4 regions of the Bradyrhizobium sp. 41S5 genome follow, and region 3 is predicted to be linked to each of the others. Evidence: riboswitches for the same ligand, from Rfam matches in the RefSeq annotation. Region 3 holds a riboswitch; each other region holds the start of a gene.
What was found. Region 3 has a riboswitch for cobalamin ahead of HAP47_RS03795 (TonB-dependent receptor). Riboswitches for the same ligand answer to the same signal wherever they lie in the genome.

Region 1 (5,411 bases), 390 kb from region 3:
CCGGGACATTGCCGTTGTAGCTGACGACCTTGCCGCCGACCACCTGGCTGTTGTTGTCGTATCGGGCACGCAGCAGCGCAAGATTGGCGTCGACGCGCCAGCCGTCGTTCAGCGCGAGCCCGATCGATCCTTCGACCCCGCGGGATGATTGTTGGCCGATCTGCAGTGCCAGGCCGGCAGTTGGATTGCTGGGATCGGGAATGGTCAGGCCGGTCTTGACGATCTCGTACCCCGCCAGCGTCCACTCGCCGCGGCCGCCCCAGAACGACTGCTTGACGCCGATTTCGGTCTGCTTGCCGGTCGCGAGTTGGAAGGTTTTCTGTGAGGTCGACAGCGAGATCAAGTTGCTGACCGGATCGACGCCGACCGCATACTGGCCGTAGAACGCGAGGTTCTTGATCGGCTCGTACACCAACCCGGTTCGCCTGCTGGTGCCCGACAGCGTGGTCTCAAAATTGTTCGCCGGCGTCTTGTAGTCCGTGCGATCGACCTCGGGACGATCGTACCGGACGCCGGTGACGAGCGACAATTGATCGGTCAGCGACAGGCGATCTTCGGCGAACAGCGCGTATTGATTGACGATCGCGTTGAAGCCAGGCGTCGTCGCCGTGGTCGTCGCGAAGAACGATCCGGGATCGAACACGTAAGGATTGACCGACGACGCGCCGCCATAGGGCGAATTGTTGGTGTGGGTGAAGTCGATCCGGTTGACGTCGAACCCGGCGACGAACTGGTTCGCGAGCCCGAGGACGTGACCGCTGAAGGTCGTATCCATCCGGTTGCCGAGCTGCTTCTGGTCGTGGAAGATCTCGATGTAGCTGGAGCGGTCGATCAGCTGGGTCTTCGGGTTCCAGGTGTAGTTTTCGATATCGCGCCAGTGCCGCTCGCTGGTCAGATAATACAGCGTGTTGTTGATCTTGATGCCGTCGGCGACGTCCCACTCGGTCTTGAACTGGGTCCAGCCGTCCTGATAGCGGATCGCGCCGTCCAATGCGTTGTAGTTCTTGAAGCGCAGCGCGTCCTGGATCGTGCCGTTGATCAGCGGCGTGCCGAAATAGCGCGACGGGCTGCGGTCGCCGTAAGCTTCAGAGAGCGTAAAGGCGAGATTGTCCGATGCCTGCACGCGCACGGCGGCGGAGACCACTGCATTCGAGGTCTTGTCGCGATCGACCCAGCCGTCCGACATGTTGCCGGTGGCGTTGATGCGGTAGGACACATTGGGATTGATCGGACCAGTGCTGTCGACCGACAGCCGCCGCGTCATGTTGCTGTCGAGCGAGACCTCGGCCTCATTATAGGGCGTGCCCTGCGGCTTCTTCGGAACGACGTTGACGACGCCGCCGATCGCGCCTTCGCCGTACAGCACCGAGGCCGGGCCGCGCAGCACCTCGATGCGTTGCGTCGACCAGGTGTCGTAGGGGAATGTCAGGGTGCCGGAGCCGATATAGAAGCGCGTGCCGTCGTACAGCGTCATCACCGAGTTGCTGCCGGCAAAGCCGCGGGTGCTGAACGACAGGCCGCCATTGCCGGGCGCCGGCGTTGCGATGAACCCGGCCGCGTTCTGGGTGACGGCATCGAGCACATTGTGCTGGCCGCGTTCGGCGATGGTTTGCGCCGTGATGATCTCGACGCTGGCCGGCGTCTGCAGCGGCGTCAGGTTGAGACGACTGCCTGCACCTCCCTGCGTGGTGGCGTTGAGCGTCGGCGATGCCGATCCCGATGCACCTGACGCCGCAGCGCGCGGCCGCGACGACGTCGCCGAGTTGCGGCTTCGCGCCGCGGGGTTGGGCTTTGTGGATGTCGAGGGTGCGACCTCGATCGGATCGAGCGTCGTGGGTGGAGATGTTTGTGCCGAACCTTCAGCCGGCAGCAGCAGCGATGACAGGGAGCAAACGAGACCGAGGCGCCAACGGCGCGCAGCGGGAGAGGACGGAGACATGAAAGGACTCGCGGTAACGTGGCACGTCACCGCGAACGCGGACTGGCGCATTGCCCCAAAGGCAGTGCTCCGATCCCACCAGGACGCCCCCGCCCGATATGCTCGCGTGTGACCACGACTGACGGCAGGTCTCCTGGCTCACGGGTCATCGCCTGTCGACGCCTTCCCGGGCGGAGTGGCCCAGTGGCAAATTGACGAAAGGCTCGCCGTTTACAGTTGCGGGGACAGCTGCGGCATTGGGGTTACCCTCGCACCGCATTCCCTTTTGATCCCCGAAGGGAACCGTCGACAGAAACGATAGGTGGTGCGGGATGGGCTGTCAATTCGATGCGATTGTCGCACTCATGCGTTGCGGGATGATGCTGCTGCGATGACGCGGCGACAGCGCCGGCCGACGCGAGGATTCTCTATTCCGTCATCCTGAGGTGCGAGCGGAGCGAGCCTCGAAGGATGCACGGCCACGCTGGTGGCCGTCGATCCTTCGAGACGCCGCTTCGCGGCTCCTCAGGATGACGGAATACCTAATTCGCATCACCCTGCTCCGACACATCCCTGCATCACCTCATCGATCTCGGCCCGCGACAGAGCGCCCATCTCGGCGATGAACACGATTCGCGTGCGTGGCACACCGGGTGCCGGCACGCCGCCGGCAGCCAGTGTCGCGCGTCCGCCGGCGAGTTGAAACACCGTCAGCCGTCCGGGCTGCTCGACCGTCTCGAACAATCCCTTCGCCCGCGCCAGCTTCGGCGCCAGTCTGCCGATCGCCTGCTGCAAGCGCGGCAACCGCACCGGCCGCTCCGAGGTCCAGCTCAGCGTCTCGAACCGGTCCGATACCGGCCGTCGCGGCGCGGCCTCGCGCGGCGCCGGCAACTGATCGAGGTCCGCGGGAAACAGCAGCGCTGCAGGCACCTCGCCATGCAAGGCATCAACGACCACGGCCGCCGGACGCGCTGCCCGTACCGCGTCGCGGATCGCGGCGCACGCGGCTGCATCGGCCAAGTCGACCTTGCTCAGCGCCACCACATCCGCTGCCCGTAGTTGCGAACGCAGCAGCACATCGTTCAGCATCGCCGAAGGCTGCGTCGCGTCGACCACGCACAGCACGGTCTCGAGCGGCGCCTCCTTCCAGATCACCGGATCCATCAGGTTGCGCACGATGTCGGCGGGATCGGCAATCCCGCTGGTCTCAATCACGATGAGTTCGGGACGCGGATCACGCCGCAGCAAGGTTGCGAGGGTGCGCAGCAGATCGCCCTCCAGCGTGCAGCAGATGCAGCCATTGCTCAGGCTGACCACGCCGTCGCTGGCGCCCGCGATCAGTTCCGCGTCGATATTGATCGCGCCGAAATCGTTGACCACGGCGGCGATGCGGCGGCCTTGCGCATGCGCCAGCAGATGGTTGACGACCGTGGTCTTGCCCGCCCCGAGAAAACCCGCGACCAGCAGGATCGGGACCGGCACGTCAACCCCCAGCGACGGGCCGGCGCACCGGCCGGCCGGGCCGTGCCGCGACGTCGAGGACGCCATCATTGATCAGCGGCTGGCCGCTGACCACGAGATGCCGCACACCTTCCGCCGGGCGGTTCATCGCGGAGAAGGTCGCGCGGTCGCTGAGCGTCTCGAAGTCGAACACCACGACGTCAGCGTCGGCGCCGACCTGCAACCTGCCCTTGGCGTGCATCGCCGGCGTGCTCGCCGACAGAATCTCGGCCGGGATCAGCGCGCATTTGCGGATGCCCTCGAGCAGCGACACCTTCCGGCGCTCGCGCACCCATTCGCGGATGAAGCGGGTGAAGCAGCCGGCCGAACGCGGATGCGAGGTGGCATCGTCGGGCAGCGGCCAGGCGTCGCCGGTGTAGGGGCGGCCGTCCGATAGCGTCCACGGCATCGCGTCGGACGCGATCGCACCGCCCGGATACAGCACCGCCATGTCGAGCAGATCGCGATGATGCGCGTTGTTCTCGATATCGAGCACATGCCACAGCACCAGCGTCGAGGGTTCCGCGGCCTGCGCCGCCAGCAGTTCCTCGCGGCTGCCGAAGCGGTGACCGTCGGTCACGCGCTGCACCGAATCATAGCCGAGGCCGTTGCGCTCCTCGAATTTGGGATCGCTGAAGAAGGTCGCCGCCAGCACGGTCGAGCCGGTGCCGTAGGGATAGGCCTCTACCGTGATCGGCAGGCCCTGCGCCTGCGCCTTGGCGATCAGCGCAACACAGCGCTCGATGTCCGTCTTGCTCGACGAGTTGAAATGGCAGATGTGCATGTGCGCGCCGGTTGCGCCGGCATAGCCGATCAGGCGGATATAGGCCTCGGCCGCGCTCTCGGGATCGATGCGGGACATGTAAGCGACGTGGGTAAAGGTCGGCACCGCATGATCAGCGGCGAGCTGGCACACCGCGGTCAGTTCCTGCACGCCGGCGCCCGGCGCATAGGCGTTGAGAATACCGATGCCGATGCCGCCCTCATTCAGTCCGGTGGCAAGGCGCGCGAGGATGCCGCCGACCTCGTCCTCGGTCGCCACGTTCTCGATCCAGCGGCGATCGCGCATCGCTGCACCGAATGATTCCAGCGAGCTTTCCGAATTCGAGCCGGTCATCGCGCCGATCCGCGCGAACGCCCAGTTGGCGGCGGCGCCGTAGTTCAGCACCCGCCCCTTCTCGGCCTGGCGCTCGTACCAGGATGCCACCGGCAACACGCCGGCCTCGAGATCGAGCGATGTCGTCACCCCGTCGAATGCCTGCATGCGATCTGCCGGAATGGTCTGGCCATGCGCGTGCAGGTCGATGAAGCCGGGCGCCACCACAAGGCCGGTGGCGTCGATCTGCCGCTCGGCGCCGCCGAGGCCGGTGCCGACCGCGGCGATCTTGCCGTCGACGACGGCGACGTCGCCGATCGCATCCATCCCGCTGGCCGGATCCACCACCCGGCCGCCGCTGATCACCAAACCACCCATCTCGCCACTCCCCGCATTGTCCGACACCGACCGATCTCTTTCGAGCACAGAGAAGCGCATCGCGCTCATCGCAGCAACCCGGCCAGGGCTGTGGCGACATGCTGTGGCGGAATATCCGCCGCGCCGTGACGGCGATTGCAGAGAGCCCCTTGTTACGTTCCGGTTGCACGCCGTGACGGCAGCCCCCGCCAGAGATCGTTGCCGGGTTTCATGCGGCTCGCCACGAGTTTCGGCGGCGTGCGGTCCCTGGCGATCGCCGCTTCGACCGCGCGCTTGAGCCTGACATTGTCGATTTGTGCCAGGAATCGCCGGATGACGGCATCTTGATCCGCGCCCCGACCGGAGATCGCCGCGCACAGCTCCGCGGTCGTCCGACGGAAGAAGTGGAAGGCGTCATCGGCCGCGCCGCCCAGCCGGTCGACCTCGCCGGCCAAACCGAGCGCCTGCATCCGATCGTCGTCGTCGAGCGTCACTGCGAAGCGCAGCACTGCAAGCTGCCAGGCACAGAGCAGCCTGCTC
Region 2 (5,411 bases), 1.8 Mb from region 3:
CGGCGACATAACGGACGTAGGCGTTGATCTGCTCAGGACGCATGCCCTCGATCTTGCCCAGGCCAAAGGCGAGATCGACGAAGTTCTCCTCCAGCTTTACCATCGTTCTGGCGACATCGACGATGTCGTCACGGACCGAGCGCGTCACGGCGCCGGTCTCGCGGTGCCATTCGTGAAACAGCTTGATGACGCCCTCGCAGTGGAGACTCTCGTCGCGCACCGACCAGCTTACGATCTGTCCCATGCCGTTCATCTTGTTGTGGCGCGGAAAATTGAGCAGCATAGCGAAGCTCGCGAACAACGCCATGCCTTCGGTAAAGGCGCCGAACATAGCCAGGGTGCGCGCGACATCGGCCACGGTGTCAATGCCGAACTCGTGCATGTAGTCCGCCTTGGCGCGCATTTGCGCATAGCTGCGAAATGCCTCGAACTCGGTCTTGGGCATGCCGAGCGTCTTGAGCAGCAGCGCATAGGCGTCGATGTGGACCGTCTCCATGTTCGTGAAGGCCGCCATCATCATCTGGACGGTGAGCGGCTGGAAAATCGGGATGTATCGCTTGAGATAATTGTCACCGACCTCGATGTCGGACTGAGTAAAGAAGCGAAAGATCTGGGTGAGCAGCGCGCGCTCGCTGGCGGTGACGCGGTCCGACGCCCAGTCCTTGAGGTCGTTGCCGAGCGGCACCTCCTCGGCCATCCAATGCGTCTGCTGCTGACGCTTCCAGAACTCGTAGGCCCAAGCGTAGCGATCAACGTCATAGCTGCCCATCGAGTCAAGGAGACCAACGCGTCCCTTGCCGATCAGCGTGCGCGGATCGACAGACGAGAGATCGATCATTGACATGCGAGGCACTCCTCATAATCGGTGCGCTGCGCAGGCGGCTGCCGCGGCGCGGCCTCGTCATCGTCGACGATCTTGCCGGCGAACGCCGCGCGCGAGATCGATTTTGAACGGCAGTAATAAAGGCTCTTCACCCCACGCTTCCACGCCGTCCAGTGCAGCATGTGGAGATCCCACTTATCGACCTCGGCCGGCAGATAGAGGTTGATTGACTGACTCTGGCAGATGAATGCGGCCCGGTCGCCTGCAAGCTCGACGATCCAGCGCTGGTCGACCTCGAAGGCGGTGCGAAACACCGCTTTCTCGTGTTCCGACAGAATGTCGAGATGGGCGACCGAACCCTCCTGCGCAATGATCGACTGCCAGGTCACCGGGGTGTCGGCGCCCTTGGCGATCAGTACCCTGGTCAGATGAGGATTACGTACCGAGATGGCACCAGACAACGTCTTGTGGGTGTAGATGTTGGCCGGGATCGGCTCGATGCATGCGCTGGTGCCGCCGCAGATGATGCTGATCGAAGCAGTCGGCGCGATCGCGATCTTCTGGCTGAAGCGCTCCATCACGCCACGTTCCAGGGCGTCCGGGCACGGGCCACGCTCGCGAGCAAGGGCGACGGATGCCGCGTCGGCATCACCCCGGATCTTCCGAAACATCTTTAGATTGAATGATTTCGCCAAGCCACTCTCCATTGGAATGCCATTCGCCTGGAGGAACGAGTGGAAGCCCATGACGCCAAGTCCGACGGAGCGCTCGCGCAGGGCGGCGTAGCGGGCCCGCTTCATACCCTCCGGCGCCGTCGTGATGAAGTGGGTGAGCACGTTGTCGAGGAAGCGCATGACGTCCTCGATGAAGCCGGGTTCCTCATTCCATTGGTCCCAAGTCTCGAGGTTGAGCGATGACAGACAGCACACCGCGGTGCGCTCCTCGCCGCGATGGTCGATGCCGGTCGGGAGCGTAATCTCGCTGCACAGGTTGGAGGTCGAGACCTTGAGACCGAGCTCGCGCTGGTGCTTGGGAAGCGCGCGATTCACAGTGTCGATGAACAAGAGATAAGGCTCGCCTGTCTGCAACCGGTTCTCAAGAATGCGTTGCCATAGCTGTCGCGCGTCGATCTCGCGGACGACCTCGTTCGTCTTCGGGCTGCGCAGAGCGAACGCGGTGCCGGCGCCCACGGCACGCATGAACTCGTCGGTGAGGTTGATGCCGTGATGCAGGTTGAGGCTCTTGCGGTTGAAGTCGCCGGACGCCTTGCGGATCTCGAGAAACTCCTCGATCTCGGGATGCTGGATATCGAGATAGACCGCCGCCGAGCCGCGCCGCAACGAGCCCTGGCTGATCGCCAGCGTCAGGCCGTCCATGACGTGGATGAACGGGATGACGCCTGAGCTGACGCCGCCCTTCACCTTCTCTCCGATCGAGCGAACATTGCCCCAGTACGTGCCGATACCGCCCCCGTTGGAGGCAAGCCACACGTTTTCGTCCCAGGTGCCAACGATGCCTTCGAGCGAGTCGGACACCGAGTTAAGGAAGCACGAGATTGGCAGGCCGCGCGTGGTGCCGCCATTGGACAGCACCGGCGTGGCTGGCATGAACCACAGCCGAGACATCGCGTCATAGAGACGTTGGGCGTGCGCAACATCGTCCGCGAAGGCACAGGACACCCGCGCGAACATGTCCTGGACGCTTTCGCCGACGAGCAGATAACGATCGGTCAGCGTTAGCTTGCCGAACGCGGTCAGCAGGCCGTCGCGCGATCGATCGAGCGTGAGATCGGACGGCTTTGGCAATGGCGCGAGAGGCCGCGGCAGCGGAGGCGATGACGGCGGCGGCACAACACACCGCTGAGGCGCGGCAGACTTTGGCCGCGCCGGCCACGGCCGCACACTCGGCCACTCAATTAGATGACCATGCTGATTGAAATCGTAAGACGACGACATCGGCAACCCCGCGATGTTAGGGGGGGAAGCCACGCGCACGACTTGCGAGGAGACGGGTCAAACGTCCCAGGCTGCAAGCGACGCACGGGGCACCCCGCCCGAGGACGTTCTATTCTGTCGCGGCAGGTCTCCTGGCTCGCGGGTCGCTGCGGCTGTCGGCCTTCCCGGTGCTGTCGCGGCCAGTGACCATTATGACAACCGCTCGCCGCTTACAGTTGCGGGGGCAGCCCCGGAATAGCCGTTACCGGCGCACCGGGTTCTCTCTTAGCTTCCACCCTACTAGATGCAGAATGGAAGACCGTGGCAGATCTACATACAGACGCCGCGCGTCGAGATTCGTCAAGGCTTGTGGCAGGGGAGTCGAGACGCAGGACGCCACGTCCGCTCCGGGTCTGGGCCCGCAACGCTGTGTTCGAGCAAATGCCCCCCTGCTTCGGCCCATTCCGTGAAAAGAGTGGCAGCATTTTGATTTCGATGCTCCGTCGCGATGACGGGTGCCTATGCGAGTCCGCGTTGGATAGGAATCCGTTCGGCGAAGGTTCCGGGCGATGCTGGCGAGGGATAATCTCATGACGCGCAACGTTTGGCTTGCAATTCAAAGCGGTCGAGAATGCGATGCGCCAGCAAGGTGTTGCTCTTCTTGTGGAACTGGCGTGAGGTGCGTCCCTGCCATGATCGTGCGATCTCGGTGGCTTGCCGCGCGCGCCAGATCGAGCGCGATAGCTCCACAAATGCTTATGGTACCACTGAGCCTTCAACGCGCAACAGTCGCCGTCGCGCTTGCTGACGTGGCCAAGTGTTTTGGCGCCATGATTTACCAGAGCTCCGATCGCAGTAATGACCGTGCCGGCATACGGTTGTCCTCACTTGCGTGGTCATGGATGAAGCCGCCAAGGAGGCTCGATCTTAGTCAGCTTTTCGCAAGCTGTCCCTGCTAGCATGAAGCGGATAGGTCATCTCGCGGCGACGCCGCTATCCGGGTGTTACGACATGAACGCAGCCGATATTAATGCAACAGCGCCGCAGGTTGGCGCCCCCTCCGACACCGCCGAGAGCGGCGGCGATGACACGCGTGCAGCGCTACTGCGCCGAGCATTCGAAAAGGCTCTCGTTTCCGTCGCCACGCAAGTCATAAGCGATTCCCAGTCGGATATGGATGAGGCCATGAGCGAGCTTGATGATGGGTGAGCCGATGCTCGGCGCCACATAGAGATACAGCCCGCTGAGCTGCTGCCGGTTTGATGGACACCGAGATTAGGTGTTTCATGAAGCCGGAGGTGGCGATGAAAAGACGGAAGTTCAGCCGCGAGTTCAAGGTCGAGGCGGTCAAGCTGGTGCGGGACCGTGGGGTGTCGGTGGCGCAAGCCGGCCGTGACCTGGATGTTCATGAGAATGTTCTCCGCAAATGGGTGAAGGAGTTGGGCTCCGACCCGGCGCAAGCCTTTCCCGGCTACGGGCAGATGAAGCCGGAGCAGCAGGAGATCGAGCGGCTGCGCCGTGAGGTCGCCAAGCTGAAGGCCGAGTGGGATATCCTAAAAAAGGCCGCAGCCTACTTCGCGAAGGAAGCGACATGAAGTTCGCCTTCGTCGCGAAGCACCGGACGATCTGGCCGGTGGCATGGCTATGCGATGCGCTGGGAGTGTCGCGGTCGGGCTTCCATGCCTGGCTGAATCGCTCTCCCAGCACCAGATCCCGCAGCGACGAGGAGCTCGGCGGCAAGGTCAAGGCCAGCTTCGCCGCCAGCGACCGCACCTATGACGCACGCCGGGTGTGGCGTGACCTGCTCGCCGACGGGGCGGATTGGGGCCTGCACCGGATTGAGCGGCTGATGCGCCTGCAAGGCTTGCGGGCGCGGCCGCGACGTCGGCGCTTGCCGAAGGACAGCGGCGATCGACAGCTCGAGACCGTACCGGCGAACCTCCTTGACCGGCAGTTCGCCGCCGAGCGGCCGAACCAGAAGTGGATCGCCGACTTCACCTATCTCTGGACGGCCGAAGGCTGGCTCTATGTCGCAGCGGTGATCGACCTGTTCTCACGCCGCGTGGTGGGCTGGTCGATGAGTGCCGCCATGACGGCACAGCTCGTGACGGACGCATTGTTGATGGCCGTCTGGCGGCGCGGCAAGCCGGATGCACTGTTGCATCACTCCGACCAGGGCAGCCAGTACACCAGCGAGCAGTTCCAGCGCCTGATGGCCGACCACGGCATCGTTTGCAGCATGAGCTGGAGAGCTTCTTCTCCTCGCTCAAGACCGAGCGTACGGCCAACAAGATTTATCGAACCAGAGATGAGGCACGCGCCGATGTGTTCGACTACATCGAACGATTTTACAACACGACCCGCAGGCACTCGACCATCGGCGATCTCAGCCCGCTTAAGTTCGAGCGCAAGGTGGGATTAGCTTAACCGGGTGTCCATCAAACCGGCAGCAGATCACGCGTAGTGATCGAATCGAAGACGTACCAAGTGAAACTTGGCACGTGCCACCAGTTAGATGCGCATTCAATGATCTCAGATCCGAGCTGCGAGCGGGTCCCGCGAATCCGAATGCACCGGGATCTTTTTGGCGGCGGGCTGCTGCGATTTCCTTTTAACGTCCCTAGCAGCTTACTTTGACGGGAATGGCGATGCTC
Region 3 (5,411 bases):
TGCGGTCGGATCCGGCTGGCTTCCTCCGCTTCGTCGAGCGCCTGTTGGCGTCGCGACATTTCGATGTGCTGCTGCCGACCCACGAGCAGGGCTTCCTGTTCGCCCGCGCCGCGGCGCGGCTGACATCACGTGCCGGCCTGGCGCTGCCGGATTTCGACAGCTATCGCGCGGTGCACAGCAAGGCCGGCTTCAGCCGGCTGCTCGACCGGCTCGGCCTGCCGCAGCCGCCGACCGGGATCGTGAACTCGGCCGACGAACTGCGCGAGGCGGTGCGGTTTCCATCCGTGGTCAAGACGTCGGTCGGCACCGCCAGCCGCGGCGTCTGGTTCGTGCGCGATGCCGGCGATCTCAACCGCGCGCTCTACGATCTCGAATCCGCCGGCGATTTTGCCGGCGAGGTGCTGGCGCAGGATCTCATTACCGGCACCGTTGAGAAGGCCCAGTCGGTGTTCTGCCACGGCACGCTGGTCGGCTTCCACGCCTACCGGCAGATCGCGGCCGGCGTCGGCGGCGGCGAGGCGATCAAGGAGAGCGTGAGCCGGCCACCGATCCGTGCCGCGCTCGAGACCATCGGCGCGCATCTCGGCTGGCATGGCGCGCTCTCGGTCGACGTCATCATGCCGCTCGACAGCGCGACGCCGCTGTTGATCGACTGCAACCCGCGGCTGGTCGAGCCGATGAATGCGTACCAGTCCGGCACCGATCTGGTCGACCTGCTGCTGCGGGTCTCGCTTGGCGAGACGCCGGCGCCGCTGGCCGAGAGCCGCGCCGGAGTGCGGACGCATCTCGCCATGCAGGCGCTGCTCGGCAGCGCCTCGCGCGACGGCACCCGGCGCGACCTGATCAGGGAATGCGGCCGCATCGCCGCGGGCGAAGGTCTTTATCGGGGAAGCAGCGAGGAGTTGACGCCGGTGCGGCTCGATTGGCTCAGTGCCGTGCCGCTCGTGATGACGACAGTGCTGCTGCTTGCATCGCCATCGATCGCCTCATCGCTGGCGCGCGGCTTTGGTGCGCATCTGCTCGATCGCACGAGTATCGAGAAGATCGAGGGAGGGGATTTTCTGCGCGATCTCTCGACACGTCGTCCCGGCGAAAGCCGGGACCCATAACCACCGGACGCATCTCCATCCCCACGTCGTCCCGGGCAAGCGAAGCGCGACCCGGGACCCATAACCACCAGCGGTGATTGCTACGACGCGCTGGGGCCACGGCGCGTTTCAACAATTCAATCCTGTGGTTATGGGTCCCGGCTTTCGCCGGGACGACGGCGACTTATATTGCGCTCGTCCCTCACAACGGCTCGTCATCATTGCCGTAGCGATCGAGCTTCGGCGTGGCGATGTCGCCATCCTCGTAATAGTCGTCGTCCTGTGGCGCCGCGGGCGGTGGAGGATTTTTCGACTTGTCGTCGGACTTGTTGTCGATCTCGCCGCTGCGCTTGCTCTTCTTTCCGGCCTTGGCCATGCGTTTCCCCTGCGCGGGTCAAATCAGCTGCCGGTATTCTACCCCAGTCCCCCGCGGCTTGTAACGTGAGGAGATGGCGCGGCCGGGTCACACCCGCCGCGCCCATCATGCCCTAAAACGTCGCGCCGGCCTTGACCATGTAGGTGCGGCCGGGCAGCGGATAGGCCGAGAAGCGGCCGGCCGTGAACGAACTCGCGATGGCGTAGTCATAGTAGAGCGCGTTGAACAGATTGTTCACGCTGAGCGACCAGAAGAAGCGGTCAACCTGCCCGCTGAGCTTGAGATCGGCGGTGGCGTTGCCGGGAATCCGGTTCTGGGTGTTGGCCTGGTCGTTGTCCATGATGCGCGAGCTCCAGGCCCGCACCGTGGCATCGAACACCAGATAGTTCTGCCAGATATTCCAGGTCACGCCGAGATTGCCGGTGTAGCGCGAGACCAGCGGCACGTCGTTGCCGGCCCACATGCCTTCGCGGAAGACCGCGCGGGTGATCGCCATGCCGCCGCGCAGGGTGACGCTGTCGCTGACCTTGAGCGAGGCGCTGGTCTCTGAGCCGTAGCGGCGGGTGGGATCGAGGTTGACATTGTAGAACAGCACCGGGTTGAAATGGATCTCGTTCTCGAGATCCATCAAATAGATGCTGCTCTGGACCTGAAAGAGGTTGGTCTTCACGCGGAAGCCGCCCTCGACGTCCTGCGAGGTCTGGGTCTTGAGCTGGAAGTTCTGCGGGATCGGGGCGAAGGTCAGCGGGTCGAATGACGGACCCGATGCGACGCGCTCGTCGACGTCGGGCGTGCGGAATGCGCGCGCGGCGCGGCCGAATACCGAGAAGGTGTCGGTGAAGCGATGCTCGGCGCCGACATGCAGCGCGTATTGGGTCTCGTTGCTGTCGAGCGGCGCCGCCTGCGTGTCAAAGGCGAACGGTGCATTCGGATCGTAGCGGTCGCGTGCCGAGATGCTGGTGTTCTGGACGCGCGCACCGTAGGAGAAGTCGGTGGTCGGCAGCAGGCCGATCGTGTGCTGCCAGTACCCGGCCACGGTCTGCTGCTCGATATTGTAGACGTGGTAGGGGTCGACGCCCCGATAGGCGCCGCGTGCCTCGCGGAACGTCGAATCGTAATAGTCGATGCCGGTCAGGATCGTGGACGGCATCCCCAGCATCACGTTCTTGACGCTGAGCCGCGGCGTGATCGACCAGGTCTGTAGCGCGGCGTCATTGTAGGTCGAGGCGAAACTGATGGTCGGCACGGTGCCGAAGAAGCCGCTTTGCGTCTCGCGCTGGCGCCAGCCGCCGTCGACGATGAGGTCGACGCCGTTCATCAGCGTCTTGGTGAAGCCGGTGGTGACGCTGGCGGTTTGCTGATTGGCATAGTCGAACGGCGTCGCTGCGCCTCTGCGATCGGTGAGCAACTCGTTGACGCCGATCGACGGATCGACCAGCCGTCCGCCGGGCAGGCCGAGCTTCTGGTCGCTGCCAGTGACGGTGAGGAAGGCGGTGAGATCCGATGTCGTGTAGTTGACGTTGCCGACGGCGTTGCGCTGGTCGAGCGCGTTGTTGACGCGGTAGCCGTCGGACTTGATGCCGTTGCCGTAGAACGAGGTCGACCACGGGCCGGAATTGAGCGCCGCGGAGACCGCCGCCATGCGGGTGTTGAACGAGCCGAAACCGCCTTCGGCGCGGATCGTGGCCGGCGGACCGCCGGCGCCGGTCTTGGTGATGATGTTGACCACGCCGCCCACCGCGTTGTCGCCGTAGAGCACCGCGCCGCTGTTGCCGCGCGTGATCTCGATGCGTTCGATCGAATCGAGCGGGATCGTGGTGAGATCGAAGCCGGCCTTGTCGACGTCGTTGAGGCGGCGGCCGTTGAGCAGGAACAGGGTGTTGTCGGAGGCGAATGCGCCGAAGCCGCGCAGGTCGACCGCGGTCTTGGCGCCGTTCGGTCCGCCATAAAGCGATTGCAACTGCACGCCCGGCACCTGCGCGAGAATCTCCGGCAGCGACTGCACCGGCGAATGCGCGATGTCGTCGGCGGTGATCACGGTCGAGGAGGAGCCGACAATGCCCGCGAACTGGCGGCCGCCGCCGCCTGTGCCGCCCGTTCCGGTGGCCGGTCCGGTCCCTGTCGAGCCCGATCCGCTCCCGCTGCCCTGTCCTGTGCCCGGCGCCGGGCGGCGCGGGGCCGGCGCTCCGTCAGCGGCCGGCCTGGCGCGCGTGACATTCTGGTCGCCCGGCTTGGTGATTTCGATCGCCGGAAGTTGCTCGGGAACGGGCGCCTGCTGCGCCCGTGCGGTCGAGATGATGATGGTCGGCACGATCATCGTCGACGCGAGCAGAAGCACGCGGCTGCGCCGGGAGGAAGAGTTGGAGAACATCTAAGCGAGACCTCGGTAACGTCAGTGGCACGTCACCGCGAACCAGTCTCACCATCGTGCTCGCAGGCTCAGCTGCTTGCAGCCTCAAGTGAAGCTCATGCCTGTACTCCCCGACCGGCATCTTCGCGTGTGACCACGGCTGACGGCAGGTCTCCTGGCTCGCGGGTCGTTACCCTTCGTCGCCTTCCCAGGACCGAGATTCCCAGTGGCCTGTGACGAAGGATTCACCGCATACAGTTGCGGGGGCAGCCGCGGCGTTGGGGAAGCTTCCCCGCACCGCATTCCCTTTTCATCTCATGAAAGAACCGTCATGTTCATCTAGGGTTCGGCCGGGCGGCAAAGTCAATCCGGCGGAGGTCGGGCGGCAGCCAGCTGGCCACGGTTTTTGTCGAGTGTCGCTTGTCTGCCACGGCGATCGCTGTAAGAGCATGGATCCAATGAGCGTGCAGGATTTTGCCTTGGCGGCCGAGGTCGCGGCGCGGCGCCGGTGGGGCGCCACCGCGGCGCTGCTCGCGCTCGTGGTGCTGCTGCTCGTGCTTTCGCTCGGCATTGGGCCGGTGCGGCTGTCGCCGCTTGCGGTGATCGAGGCGCTGTTCGGCGGCGGCAGCGACGTGGCGCAGGTGATCGTGCGCGAGATCCGGCTGCCGCGCACCATTCTGGCGTTCGCGATCGGCGGTATTCTCGGACTATCGGGCGCAGCGCTGCAGGGCCTGCTGCGCAATCCGCTGGCCTCGCCATCGCTGTTCGGTGCGCCGCAATCGGCGGCATTCGGCGCGGTGCTGGTGATCGCGCTGGGCCTCGCCGATGTGCGCTCCTACGCGCTGCCGGTGGTGGCGATCATCGCCGCGTTCGGCTCGGTGTTCGCGCTGCTGGCGATTGCCGGCCGCAATGCCGGGCTGTTGATCCTGATCCTCGCGGGACTTGCGATCTCGAGCTTTGCCGGAGCCGCGACGGCGCTCGTGATGAACCTCTCCAGCAATCCGTTCGTGGTGCTGGAGATCGCGTTCTGGCTGCTCGGCTCGCTGGAGGACCGCAGCTTCCAGCACGTGGCGCTGGCACTGCCCTTCATCATCGCGGGCGCGGCCATCCTGCTGAGCCAGGCGAGCGCGTTCCGCGCGCTGACGCTCGGCGAGGAGGCCGCGCAGAGCCTCGGCGTCGATGTCGGGCGGCTAAGGTTGCTCGTGATCGCGGGTGTTGCGCTCGGCGTTGGCGGCGCGGTCGCGGTCACGGGTACGATCGGCTTCATTGGTCTCGTCGTACCGCACCTGATGCGCCCTCTGATCGGTCACGATCCGGCGCGGCTGCTGGTGCCGAGCGCCCTCACCGGGTCGGCGTTGCTGCTCGCCGCCGATATCGCGGTACGCATCATCCCCTCGACGTCGGATATCAAGGTCGGCGTGCTGACCTCGATCATCGGTGTGCCGTTCTTCCTCTATCTGATCATGCGCGAACGCCGCACGCTCGGCGGAGGCGTGGCATGACGCTGCTCTCTGCAATCGCTCTCAATGTGTCGCTCGGCAGCCGCAAGGTGTTGCACGATGTCTCGCTGTCGCTGGAAGCGGGCCATCTGGTGGCG
Region 4 (5,411 bases), 1.9 Mb from region 3:
TCCGTTGTCGAAGCTGATGGTTTTACGGATCGCCTGTGGAAGCTTGCCAAGTTGACGGGCGATGGTCCGAGGGGTGAGGACAGCTTTCCGATCGCGTGGATGCAGCACGATGCTGAAGCGGGCTTGTCGCCCGTGGAGAACCAGCAATCCTTGGCCATATCGCGCGAACAGCATGAAGTCGGCTTCCCAATGACCCGGCGTCCCGCGGCCTTCGACCTCGGAGGGTCGTTCATCGATCGAGCGCCGTTGTTTAATGAAGCTGGCAGGGCTGCCGCCTGGGCGTCGCCGGCGCCCTCGTCTGAGTTTATGGCACGGCAGCAGGCGGTGCCAGTAATCCTTCTGGGCCGTACGATGATAGATGAAACGATAGATTGACTCGTGGCTGATCATGACGCGACCATGCTCTCGCGCCAGTCGACCAGCGATCTGCTCCGGCGAATGTCCCATCGCAAGGCTTTTGCCGACGCAGTCCCGCAGGGCCGGCTGGCGCGCCAGCTTGAAGCGGCCATCCTGCCGTCGCCGACGTTCGGCCAATTGTTGAGCCCGGACAGGTTCGTAACCGCCCCTCCAGACCTTGGTAGGCCGCGAGTTGCGCTCCAGCTCCCGACTTATCGTCGACGTCGCGCGGTCAAGCGCAGACGCAATATCGTTTTGAGATTTACCGCCTGCAGGCAGGCGGTAAATCTCAACGCGCTCTTCAAGGCTGAGCTGGCCATAACATTGTCCCATCGCCACAACACCCTAGAGCGTTTCACATTTTGACTGAAGCATAACCGGCGTTTGCGAAGTAGTTTGGCATTCGCGAGGCTGGATGTCCTGAACGAGGTGACCGATTTGGCGCCAAGTGTCTTCGACGGTGCGCCTCTGAGCCTGCCGCATCCAGTGTTTGATCTTGGAGAAGGCCTGTTCGATCGGGTTGAGGTCGGGCGAGTATGGCGGCAGGTACCAGAGCCTGGCGCCAGCAGCCTGGATCATCTGCCTGACAGCTTTCGACTTGTGGCTTCCGAGGTTGTCGAGAATGACGATGTCGCCTTCGCGCAGGGTTGGCAGGAGAAGGTGCTTCACATAAGCGCAGAAGCATTCGCCGTTGACCGGGCCGCCGAAGACGCAGGGTGCCGTGAGTTGGTCATGGCGGAGCGCGCCGAGGAATGTGAGGGTATCGCCAGTGACCGTGCGGGGCGAAGCCGCGCAGGCGTGCGCCCATGGGGCCCCAGCCCCGCAAAGGGGCCATGTTGGTCTTGATCCAAGGGTGAGTAGGCCGGGGGATTTTCACCCCCGGCCTCTCGCAGAACGGTGCGTGAACCTCTCGGTTCACACCGCTCCCGTCAGGTGAACGTGGTCGTTCCGAAGAACTGCCAGTGTACGAACAGCTCCGCGTTATTCCGAGCCAGCTTTCGCAAGAACAGCGAAGCACCGGTTTTGTGGAGCCGGAAGCGCTTGTACTTTCGCATGGTCCACGCCTTCAGCTTCTGATTGACGTAGTCGACCAGAGAGAACAGCGCTGAACGGCTGAACCGACCATAATAACCTATCCACCCCCGGAGGAGCGGATTGATCTGTTGGGCAATCTCAGCCAGCGTCCCCGGCGTTTGCCGGGGAATGTGCAAGCTTCGGATCGTTGCTCGCATGGTCTTCAAAGCTGTCGGACTGACCGCCGGGGTGTATCCACAAAAGAATTCCTTCCGCTGTGACGTTGCCACCTGCCGCGGCCTGAACTGATATCCGAGAAAGTCAAACTTGACCCTCTGATACGTTCGCCGACGCCTGTTGTCCATGCAATAGACGATCTGCGTCTTTGTCGGGTGCATCTGAAGTCCGCACACCTCCAACCTCGCTTGAAGCTCCGCCCTAATGGCCTCTGCTTCTTGCTCGGTCCGGCAGTGCACCAGTCCGTCGTCGGCATACCGACACCAAGGGAGGTCGGGATGTGTCCCCGCCATCCAGATCAAGCACGGGCTTGCGGTGACCGCCGATGTTGCCAAGCGCAACCGAGCCGGTCGCCCGCTGCCGCTGTGACCACTTCACAACCGACGAGAGCGCAACACCAAACCGTTCCGCCACAGATCGGCAGCTCTCGCCCGCTAAAACCGACGCCACCACACGCTCGCGAAGATCCAGGGAAAGAGGTCGGGTCATGCGATGCTGGCCTCCAATCCAGTCAGCATCTTGAATCATAAACCGCCAAAAACCGGAATCCCCTCCGATTCAGTTAAGCAATGAAATGCTCTAGTTGCAGCGCCAGGCAGATGTGCTTGGCACTCAAGGGCCCACAACGATACGAAACCGCCCATCAGCGCCGGGCGTTTGGAACAGACGCCGCCGAAGTGCACGCTTTAAGCAGGCGGGCAAGATGGTAGCATTCACTCGCTGGCATGCGCGATCGCTCGTGTCGGCCGACGCATATCGTGCTCTTCAATCGACCGGAAGATGCGGCCTCGACGCAAGTCCTGTCCTCCGCAAGCAGGTAGAGGCGCCGAGCCGTGCTAGCCTCGGCTTGAGCCGATCAATAGTTTCGAGAGAAACTGTCGAGCGGTGTTACTCAAGAGCGGTCTTACCATCAACCCGAACAGGCCGACCGCCGAGACGGCAACAGCAAAGACACCGAGGGCACTCCAAACAGCCATTTTCATTGCGAGCCGGTCTCCTTGGTTTGGTTGATATGCTTGCCTGGGCAGTATCGCCAAAAAGTGTCCGAGTGACGCCTACCAGAAATGGCTGGCATCACAGAACCACCTCGCGCCGCGTATGCTATCTTATTCGGTGGATCGTTGATTGCTTGGAGAAGGCAGCGCAGCGCGCCGTGCTTGATGAACCGGGGCCAGCTTGCATGAAAGCCGTCTGTTCGACCAAGTGGTCCTCGGTGCAAAGGCGGCGTATTCGGATTTGTCGCTGCCCACGCGGAGGGACATTCGGGATGTCATCCGATGTCCGTGATTGTAGAGCGACTTCTGCATCGAGTATGAACGGCGGGCATGCCGCTAGGCACATTAGCAGATCGCAACATGACGCGAGGTTGACGGAATATCCCTTTTGCCGATAATTGAAGGTGTCGAGGTTCTCCGGTCTCATTAGGCCGGAGCTAAGAGGGAAGCCGGTGTCAATTCCGGCGCTGTCCCCGCAACTGTGAGTAGCGAGCTGTCCAACGAAGGCACTGAAGCCTGACGGTTTCGGGAAGACCGGACAGCAGCGCTGAGCCGCGAGCCAGGAGACCTGCCCCGCCACTATCTTCGTCCACCGGCGGGTGTCCCGGTGGTGCGCCAAGCAACGGTCGCTCGCGCGGCTTCTTCTGCCTGCGTCCGCCATGGCCTTTGCCACCAATATGGGGTTAACGCTATGTCTCTTCTCTCTCTTCCGGTTGCCACACTCGGAACGCCACCCATCGGTCCAAGGCGAGAGCTCAAGGTTGCGCTCGAAAGTTACTGGGCCGGAAAAATCGCCGAACAGCAGTTGCTCGAGGATGCAGCTGGCCTACGTGCCGCAAATTGGGCTCGCCAGAGGTCTCTCGGTGTCACCGTGATCCCATCGAACGATTTCTCACTGTACGACCAGGTGCTCGACACCAGTGTCATGGTTGGTGCCATCCCAGCAGTCTACGAGCCGAATGCCGGATCCATTTCGCTCAAGACATACTTCGCCATGGCACGCGGGGCACAATGCGACGGTCAGGATGGGAGTTGCGGTCACCCGTCGCGTGGATATGGCGCACCCGCGCAGGAGATACCAAATGGTTCGACACCAACTACCATTACATGGTCCCGGAATTTCACCCGGGGCAGACTTTCAGACTATCCTCTCGCAAACCAATCGAGGAGTACGAGGAAGCCAAGGCCCTTGGCTTTCAGACGCGCCCTGTCCTGATCGGGCCGGTTACATTCTTGAAGCTTGGCAAGAGTGCCGATCCTGCGTTCCAGCCACTGTCACTGCTAGATGACCTGATACCGGTCTATATTGAGCTTTTGAAGGAATTGGCCAAACGCGGGGCAAATTGGGGTCAATTCGACGAACCTTGCCTGCAACCATGATCTTGATGCTTCGGCGAGCAACTCTCCGGCTTCGCATTTACCAAAAACGGTTGGGTGCAATCCTATGGCTCGCGCTGTGTCCGGCCGCCGATCCTGTTTGGAGATGTCTCGCGGCCGAAGCCGATCACGGTGGACTGGTGGCGCTATGCGCAGTCGCTAACCAAAAGGCCGATGAAGGCGATGTTGACCGTAAGACCGTATGTCCGCCTCTACCGATGAGGTGGCTCGCCCTACACTGCGCGTCCGAGGGTTGCTCGGGCGAACCGAGCCGATCCTCATCACAGGAGGACGAGCCGTGGCAGATTATAGGGAAGCATTCGTCGGAATCGATGTGGCCAAGCTGAGAAATGCCGTCGCGATTGCGGATGCAGGCCGGGAGGGGGAGGTTCGGTTCTTCGGCGAGGTTGATGCTTCGGCCACCAACATGCGCCGCGTCTTAGGGCGGATCGCCAACCGGTTTGACCGCGTCCACTTCTGTTACGAAGCCGGCCCGACTGGCTATGGTCTTTATCGCCTGATCCGGTCGCTCGGCCACCAATGCACGGTGGTGGCGCCGTCGCTGATCCCAAGGAAGCCGGGTGATCGTGTGAAGACGAACCGCCGGGACGCCGTTTCTCTCGCGCGGCTGCTACGCGCCGGCGAGCTGACGGCGGTATGGGTTCCCGATGAAGGTCACGAAGCGATGCGCGACCTCGTTCGCGCTCGATCGGCAGCGGTTGAGACGCTGCGCATCCACCGGCAGCAGGTGAGCGCCTTCATGCTCAAGCATGGCCGCACCTATCCCCGCAAAAAGGGCTGGACGATGCGCTATTTGCGTTGGCTCCAGGAACAACAGTTCGACCACCCCGCACATCAGATCGCGCTACAAGAAATGGTCGAAGCAGTTCGCGTCGCCAGGGACCGGGTCGACCGGCTCGAGCGCACGATCGAAGAGTTCGTCTCGACCTGGTCTCTGGAGCCGCTCGTGCGGGCGCTTCAAACATTGCGCGGCGTCGATCTGGTCGTCGCAGTGACATTCGCAACCGAGGTCGGTGACGTGAGCCGTTTTGAGGGCCCACGTCAACTTATGGGTTACCTCGGTCTGGTGCCAAGCGAGCGATCGACGGGAGAGGCTGTCAGACGTGGCGGCATCACCAAGGCCGGCAACGGCCGTGTTCGCCACATGTTGGTCGAAAGCGCCTGGACATATCGACACCCGCCGAAGATCGGCAAGACAAAACTATACCGGCTCGAACAGACGTCGCCAGCAGTGCGAGAGATTGCTTGGAAGGCGCAGAGCCGCTTGACGGCCCGGTACCGGAAGCTGGCGGCGCGCGGCAAACGAACGACGGTGGTCTGCACCGCTATCGCCCGTGAACTGGTGGGGTTCATGTGGGCGGTTGCCAGGCA

Region 1: it holds a riboswitch for cobalamin, as region 3 does, so the genes downstream of both, HAP47_RS05610 (TonB-dependent receptor) here and HAP47_RS03795 (TonB-dependent receptor) in region 3, are expected to answer to the same signal.
Region 2: it holds a riboswitch for cobalamin, as region 3 does, so the genes downstream of both, HAP47_RS35655 (ribonucleoside-diphosphate reductase subunit alpha) here and HAP47_RS03795 (TonB-dependent receptor) in region 3, are expected to answer to the same signal.
Region 4: it holds a riboswitch for cobalamin, as region 3 does, so the genes downstream of both, HAP47_RS35170 (5-methyltetrahydropteroyltriglutamate--homocysteine S-methyltransferase) here and HAP47_RS03795 (TonB-dependent receptor) in region 3, are expected to answer to the same signal.

What each region holds. Positions count from the first base shown of each region.
Region 1 covers NZ_CP083721.1:1,181,562-1,186,972, reverse strand. The annotation lists gene HAP47_RS05610 (TonB-dependent receptor) at 1-1,939, opposite strand, end outside; cobalamin riboswitch at 2,046-2,241, opposite strand; gene HAP47_RS05605 (CobW family GTP-binding protein) at 2,471-3,400, opposite strand; gene HAP47_RS05600 (amidohydrolase family protein) at 3,402-4,892, opposite strand; gene HAP47_RS05595 (hypothetical protein) at 5,045-5,411, opposite strand, start outside.
Region 2 covers NZ_CP083721.1:7,422,790-7,428,200, forward strand. The annotation lists gene HAP47_RS35650 (ribonucleotide-diphosphate reductase subunit beta) at 1-844, opposite strand, end outside; gene HAP47_RS35655 (ribonucleoside-diphosphate reductase subunit alpha) at 835-2,628, opposite strand; cobalamin riboswitch at 2,883-3,096, opposite strand; gene HAP47_RS35660 (hypothetical protein) at 3,769-3,966, shown strand; partial or broken gene HAP47_RS35665 (IS3 family transposase) at 4,062-5,184, shown strand.
Region 3 covers NZ_CP083721.1:794,494-799,904, forward strand. The annotation lists gene HAP47_RS03785 (hypothetical protein) at 1-1,109, shown strand, start outside; gene HAP47_RS03790 (hypothetical protein) at 1,291-1,464, opposite strand; gene HAP47_RS03795 (TonB-dependent receptor) at 1,577-3,835, opposite strand; cobalamin riboswitch at 3,963-4,160, opposite strand; gene HAP47_RS03800 (FecCD family ABC transporter permease) at 4,273-5,316, shown strand; gene HAP47_RS03805 (ABC transporter ATP-binding protein) at 5,313-5,411, shown strand, end outside.
Region 4 covers NZ_CP083721.1:7,313,874-7,319,284, forward strand. The annotation lists gene HAP47_RS35145 (IS30 family transposase) at 1-729, opposite strand, end outside; partial or broken gene HAP47_RS35150 (IS630 family transposase) at 752-1,246, opposite strand; gene HAP47_RS35155 (group II intron maturase-specific domain-containing protein) at 1,326-1,628, opposite strand; partial or broken gene HAP47_RS35160 (reverse transcriptase domain-containing protein) at 1,773-1,940, opposite strand; partial or broken gene HAP47_RS41965 (helix-turn-helix domain-containing protein) at 1,945-2,136, opposite strand; cobalamin riboswitch at 3,036-3,232, shown strand; partial or broken gene HAP47_RS35170 (5-methyltetrahydropteroyltriglutamate--homocysteine S-methyltransferase) at 3,334-4,013, shown strand; gene HAP47_RS41795 (hypothetical protein) at 4,077-4,241, shown strand; gene HAP47_RS35175 (IS110 family transposase) at 4,318-5,411, shown strand, end outside.